Regions from separate parts of the Paenibacillus sp. CMM36 genome, predicted to be linked through region 2. Evidence: a T-box and tRNA genes for the amino acid it is inferred to sense, from the RefSeq annotation. Region 2 holds a T-box; the other holds one or more tRNA genes.
The links. A T-box is a leader RNA that pairs with one kind of tRNA and senses whether it is charged. The one in region 2 lies ahead of ileS (isoleucine--tRNA ligase), so its partner is inferred to be a tRNA-Ile.
Positions count from the first base shown of each region.

Region 1: it has a tRNA-Ile gene. The T-box ahead of ileS (isoleucine--tRNA ligase) is inferred to sense a tRNA for this amino acid. The anticodon was not compared.

Region 1 covers NZ_JBSEDY010000004.1:130,448-133,876, reverse strand. The annotation lists gene ACWA2B_RS10495 (hypothetical protein) at 1-389, shown strand, start outside; gene ACWA2B_RS10490 (hypothetical protein) at 621-995, shown strand; tRNA gene ACWA2B_RS10485 (tRNA-Ile) at 1,207-1,283, shown strand; gene ACWA2B_RS10480 (hypothetical protein) at 1,586-2,713, shown strand; gene ACWA2B_RS10475 (AAA family ATPase) at 2,855-3,429, shown strand, end outside.
Region 2 covers NZ_JBSEDY010000009.1:61,242-64,670, reverse strand. The annotation lists gene ACWA2B_RS17900 (cell division protein SepF) at 1-83, shown strand, start outside; gene ACWA2B_RS17895 (YggT family protein) at 91-348, shown strand; gene ACWA2B_RS17890 (YlmH family RNA-binding protein) at 357-1,139, shown strand; gene ACWA2B_RS17885 (DivIVA domain-containing protein) at 1,312-1,821, shown strand; T-box leader at 1,989-2,270, shown strand; gene ileS (isoleucine--tRNA ligase) at 2,350-3,429, shown strand, end outside.

The DNA of each region.
Region 1 (3,429 bases), on a different contig from region 2:
AATCAACGGACACTATAAAAGTAGTTAAGAAAATAGGTGACAAAATAGATGAAGTAGCAATTATGTTACCAGTGTCAGAAGTTCAAGGATTTAGAACTGAAAAAAAGAGCGGGAAAACAGGACAAACACGGATTGTATACATAACTGGTATGGGTGAATTTATCGATGAAACAAGAACAGAGCAGACGATGCGTTTATTTGAGAACATTGAGGGATTCGTAAGAGTTGGAAGAGGAAGTATGGCTGATGTGACTAAGATTGATGAAATCGATGAAAGGGTATATGAGATTTATTTTGATAAGACCAAGAAAAGCTTTGTGGAAATCGCAGCGGTACATTTAACAACAGTAAAAAAGATGTTACAGAGACTTAGAAACAATAAAAAATAAGAGTTATTTTTGGATTTATGTTGCTTATGCCTTTTGGCAGTAGTATAATTAAAATAAATACGAACATAAGTTCCTGAATAAACGATTCGACAAAAAGTGACACACTATATGGGCGTTTTTCCAGTATATTGATTAAGTCAATATATTTAGACATGGTGTGTAAAGTTGTTGCCTAATTATAGTAATCTCGTATAATAAAAGTATAGAATTCGACAGCAAGGAGATAATGCTATGCAGCAAGACGAACTAATTTATCGGCTTGAGATACCTACAAATGCCACAATAATAATGAAAAAAATAGAGTTTCTTTTGAGAAGTGACTCTGACAGACAAAAAATGTATTTATTTTGCAATGGAAATCCTGGCTCTGAATATATTTATCTGTCAGAAAGAAGAAAGCAGTTGATCGACGAAGAAGGTTATAAAGACAAGTATGAGTTTATTATTGATTATAATGATAATAATATCATGGCACTTGAAAAACTATATCAAGAAAAAGTCGATGATTTTAAGTTAGCTAGATTAAAAGTAACAGACCCAGAAACACTATATAGCTTGTATGAAAAAAATAAATATTCAAATTTGCTACATCTAGCTTTGTCTTAGTAGTTGCATAACCATTGCCGAGCGTATGGTTCGGCTGATTACATACCATATAGATAGAGATAGAAAGGAAGTTTACAAAAACTATACAATTAAAAATAATGAAATGTATTGACTATAATAGTTTAGCGTGTTATATTTAATGAACAAGGTGATTGACCTCCTAAAAGAATACTTTTATCAAGATAAATAGTTACCAAAAGGCAATGCATAAGGGTCTTTCGTCTAATTGGTTAAGACACCAATCTCATAAATTGGCTAATGCCCGTTCAAGTCGGGTGAGACCCACCAAAAAATAACACACAGCAATGTGTGATTATATAGATGAAATATAACTGAAAGGAGATGCTGAAACATGAACAGTTATTACGATAGTGGATTTACCTAGTTTCAATGAAGAAGCTAATAACTGACAAAGAAGTACATACAACAATAACGCGCCTAGCGCGATTATATAGATGCAGCTCATCTCACTTTGAAAAGGTGGTGATATGAATCAAGAACAAATTAAGAAGCCCTCCCTTTTATGATTGATCGAAAATGGATTAATCAAATAAAAATAATTAAACATTAAAGGGAGATATAAAATACAAATGGCAGACTATAAGATTAAAGTAAACAACAATCATGGTGGCAAAGAATTTAACAATGGATTTCATTTTGTGGGAAAAGTCAAACCAATTAAGGAAAAAGATAACACAGATAACTGGGTAGATGTCCCGTTTTACTCAACTGAAGAAGAGGGGAAAAAGAAAGTATTTCAATTTATTATCGAAACGGCAATGAGTAATGAATTGAAAGTTAAGATTACAGGTAAAGAAAAGCCCTATGCATATCCTTACAGCAGGCAGCATAGAAAGTCGGCAAAAGTAGAATGGAATCAAAGATACAATAAAGACACATATCCAGATAATACATATCATCTCATTGAACCTGAATGGGATAGAATCGATAAGTTTAAAGAGATTGTAGAAAAAGACTTTTGGGTAGAAGTTAAGGGAAAATACATTCCATATGAGTTTGATACAGAAGACGGCAAAACAATTAAAGGTATTTCGAGACAGATTAGTTTTGTCAATCCAATCAAAGAAGGAAAGGTTATCATTGATGGTGAGCCTCAAGATGTTAAAGTTGCTGGGAAATCCATTAATTACGTGTGCGACTTCCAATCGCCAGATTTTATTGAAGTAAATAGATTTAACATGCAAATTGGTATCAATACTACATATCAAGATAGTGAGACTGGAGATACAAAAATTAATGCAGTTGTTTTGACAAATGGAATCGAGAGATCCGAACCAAAAGATGTTGAAATGATGGTGTATCAGAAGAAAGTAGAACATGGCATTTCGATGGCTGATGCCTTCTCTTCTCTTAATACCTACGACTTTATTGAGGTTATTGGACAAGACAACAACAGAGCAACTTTTGCTTACGTGGATATCGTAGAAGAAATTTCATCCGATGACCCATTTAGTCAAGTGGATAGTAGTGAGAAGGTAACACGACAAGAGCGTGTCACTAACGGGGATAAAAAGGGTCTGGAAGTTATCAGTTATGTGGAAGGCAGCTTGATGCGCGAACTTTTGAAGGAAGAGGAATTCAAGAAGTCTGCTGTTTTGACAAATGAAAATCCTTTTAGTGAGAGTGTAGCAAGCGATGATCCATTTAATCAAACAACCAAACCATCCGATGATCCATTTGCAGATCCATTTGCGTGAGATTAGATAGTTATAATCAATTAAAAAAGCGGTCTGTGTATAAAACACAGACCAAGTTATACAAAATTCATTGAAGTATAAACATGGGATCAAATAGGTCAACAAAAAATTATAGATAAAAGGGAGAGAATAATTAATTATATGGGATTGAGAGATGCAGTAATTGATAATGTACCTAAGGTAGCACTTCACGGGATTCGTTCACTGATTGTCGGTAACTATAAATCGGGCAAAACGCGACTCTGGAAGGAGGTCACAGAGCTTCACTATGACAATCCAGATGATTACATGCTACTCTCTTTTGAGAAAGGGTGGGAAACATGGAGTTTAAAAAACGTTGTCCCCATTCATACAAAAGGAAGCCCAGCAGATCAATGGGAATATTTCCGAAGTGTAGTTGTTAAGGATCTTGTTGAAGAAGCAAGAACCAATAAAATTGTTAAACTTCTTGGAATAGATACCGCAGACAAAGCAATGTCAGCAGCAGAGGAATGGGTAATTAGAGATTTTAACAAAAAAAATGGCTCGAGATATACATCGTTAAAAGAGATCAGTGATAAGACTACAGACAATGGCTATACATTGCTTACAGCAGAAATGAATAAACAATTTGATACTTTGGAGAACTCTGGGTATGGAACAATGTCGCTTGCTTGGTCTAAAGAAAGAGAAACGACACTGCGCAATGGAAATAAGTTTACTTCTATTGATATGAT
Region 2 (3,429 bases):
GTACACCAGATACGGTTGAGATTCAAGGCTCTATTACGGAAATACTGGCTGACACTGAACAAGAACTTAACAGAATGAGGTGAACTTTTCTTGATCGAGGTAATTTACTGGCTATTTCAGATTTATTCGTACATGATCATTGCATATGTTCTGCTGTCATGGCTTCCTAATGCTAGAGAGAGTGTGATTGGTGATTTACTTGCCAAGTTTGTGGAGCCGTATTTGTCTCCTTTTCGCAGGTTTATACCGCCAATCTTCGGGATGATTGATATTTCTCCCATCGTTGCGCTGATTGCTCTGCGTTTTGCGTCGTACGGTTTGATTTCTTTAATTGGTAAGCTCGTCTAGGAGGAGTTATGCGAACTGAGATTTATGAGCATTTTCACCCGGATGAACGGGATTATGTGGATCGTGCTTCCGAATGGATCAGTCATGCGGGGGCTTATCATGAGCAGAAGCTGACTGATTTTTTGGACCCGCGCCAACAGTACATATTGGAGACACTTGCTTCGAAGGAAGACAAGGTCACGATTAGGGTAGATGGCGGATACATGGCTTCGGAACGAAAGCGGGCGCTGATTGCGCCCGATTATTCGTATTTGGACGGTGAGGAGATGGGGATTCAGGTCCTTTCCATCACATCTGACGATCTTAAAATAGGTACCCTTGAGCACGGTGATTATCTAGGTGCCCTACTGGGACTTGGAATCAAACGTGGGAAAATTGGAGATATTCATGTACTGGATGATGGGTGTCATGTATTGGTAGCTTCAGAGATCGGTGATTTTATGACGATGCATTTGCAGCAGGTACACCGTGTTCATGTATGGACAGAACTATTGCCTGTAGCGAGTCTGCGAACGAAGGAAGTTGCATTAGAGACGCTAGACCTGACGGTCGCTTCTTTGCGTCTGGACGGTATTGCTAGCGATGTGTACAAGCTAAGCCGCAGTAAAATATTAACACCGATTCGGGCGGGACGGTGCAGGGTAAATTGGAAGGTGGAGGAGAATCCATCCACTCCACTTAAAGCTGGAGACGTTATTTCCATGCAGGGTTTTGGGCGTTTCAAAGTGCTTGAAACAGACGGGATGACAAAAAAGGGAAGATTCCGTGTCAAAATTGGTAAGTTTGTATAGCTGTAGGCAGGAATCACGAGCTTTCTGTCGAAAGAATTAAGCTATAGCGAAGAACTGGAACGATTTTGCTCTGTACAGTATTCACAAAACGGGGTATGATGACCGATAGATGATAGTGAGCGTCGTGACGCGGAAAATGTATTTTTTGTCAATCTTATAGGAGGTGGACGGCATGCCATTAACGCCATTGGATATACATAACAAGGAATTTGCCCGCCGGCTTCGCGGTTATGATGAGGATCAGGTTAATGAATTTTTGGATCAGGTGATCAAAGATTACGAGGGCGTTATTCGTGAAAATAAAGAACTGAGCACCGAGTTGTTGAACGTACAGGAGAAGCTCGATCATTTCGCGACCATTGAGGATACGCTGAGTAAGACGATTATCGTAGCGCAGGAAGCCGCAGATGAAGTTCGTAACAACGCCAAGAAAGAATCCCAATTGATCGTGAAGGAAGCGGAAAAAAATGCGGACCGTATTGTGAACGAAGCATTGTCCAAATCCCGCAAGATCGCGTTGGAGGTTGAAGAGCTGAAGAAGCAGGCATCGATTTACCGAGCACGGTTTCGTACACTGGTGGAAGCACAGCTTGACTTGTTAAGCCAAGACGGCTGGGAAGCTCTTGAAAACCGGGAACGCGAAGTACTGGAACGCGAGCGTGAGATGAAAGAAATTTACTAATTTCATTTCTGACAAGCTTTTATTAGACGTTGTTAGGGTTGACTTTTCACTTTAAACAGGCTATAACTGTAAATACTATACTGAATTCAATGATTATCCGTCCGTCGGCTGATGGTTGTTATTCAAGGTAACGATGTTGCTGTTTAATATTCGATGAATTTAACATGTTTAATTCGTTGATGGGAACGAGTACGTCATGATTTGTCCCTCAGAGAGTTGGCCTTCCGGTGCAAGCCAACGTTCAGAACATGACCGAAGATCCTCCCGGAGAAGTGAGCTGAAGCGCTTAAGATGTATGGCGTGTGTAAGCAATCACCGTTTGCCATGCGTTATAATGGCGCCCTGCTGTAGTTGAGTGGGGCTCAGAGAGCCGTGATGAGACTGTATTTTTAGAATGGTCTATTTTTACGGAATCAGGGTGGTAACGCGAGCACAGTCTCGTCCCTTTACAGGGATGGGGCTTTTTTTGTTGCTTTTTTTAGGAAATGCTAGGGAAATCAATGATGAGCAGAGAGGGAGTATGACAGTATGAACAGAGTGGATGTTAAAGAAAAAGCACGGTCCCGTGACCTGCGCATCCTGAGCAAATGGAAGCAGGAGGACACATTCCGTAAATCCATCACAAATCGTGAAGGAAAGCCAAATTTTGTGTTCTATGAGGGCCCACCAACAGCTAACGGTAAACCGCATATCGGTCACGTGCTGGGCCGTGTAATTAAGGATTTTGTGGGCCGATATCAGACAATGAAGGGATACCGCGTCGTACGTAAGGCAGGCTGGGACACGCATGGCTTGCCGGTAGAATTAGGTGTACAGAAGCAACTGGGGATCTCCCATAAACCTGAAATTGAAGAATACGGCGTTGAAAAGTTTATAAAAAAATGTAAGGCGAGCGTGTTTGAATACGAGCAACAATGGCGTGATCTAACCGAAGCGATCGGATACTGGACAGACCTCGATAACCCGTACATTACATTGGATAATAACTATATCGAGAGCGTATGGAACATTTTGGCGACCATTCATGAAAAAGATCTGCTGTATCGTGGTCATCGTGTGAGTCCGTATTGTCCGGATTGTCAGACAACGCTAAGTTCTCATGAAGTAGCGCAGGGCTACAAAGATGTAAAGGATCTGAGTGCCACGGCCAAATTCAAGCTGCATAGCAGTGGTGAATATGTACTGGCTTGGACGACAACACCTTGGACCTTGCCGAGTCACGTGGCGCTCGCCGTCAACCCTGAACTGGAATATGCACGTGTGAAGCAGGAAGACGGTGTATACATCGTTGCTAAAAATCTGGTTGAAGACGTCATTAAAGGCGAGCATGAAGTGATTGGCACGCTATCTGGTTCAGAACTGGTTGGCCAAACCTATACCCCGCCATTTACGTATTTTCAGGTTGAGAAGGGTAATCAGATTCTGGGTGCGAAGTTCGTAACAGATTCCAGCGGTACAGGTATCGTTCATATGGCTCCAGCGCATGGTGAGGATGATTACCGGGTATGTCGTGAAAATGGTGTTGAGTTCATTAACGTGGTGGATCTTCAAGGTAACTATGTAGAGGAAATCACTGATTTTGCAGGTCGTTTTGTGAAAGACTGTGAT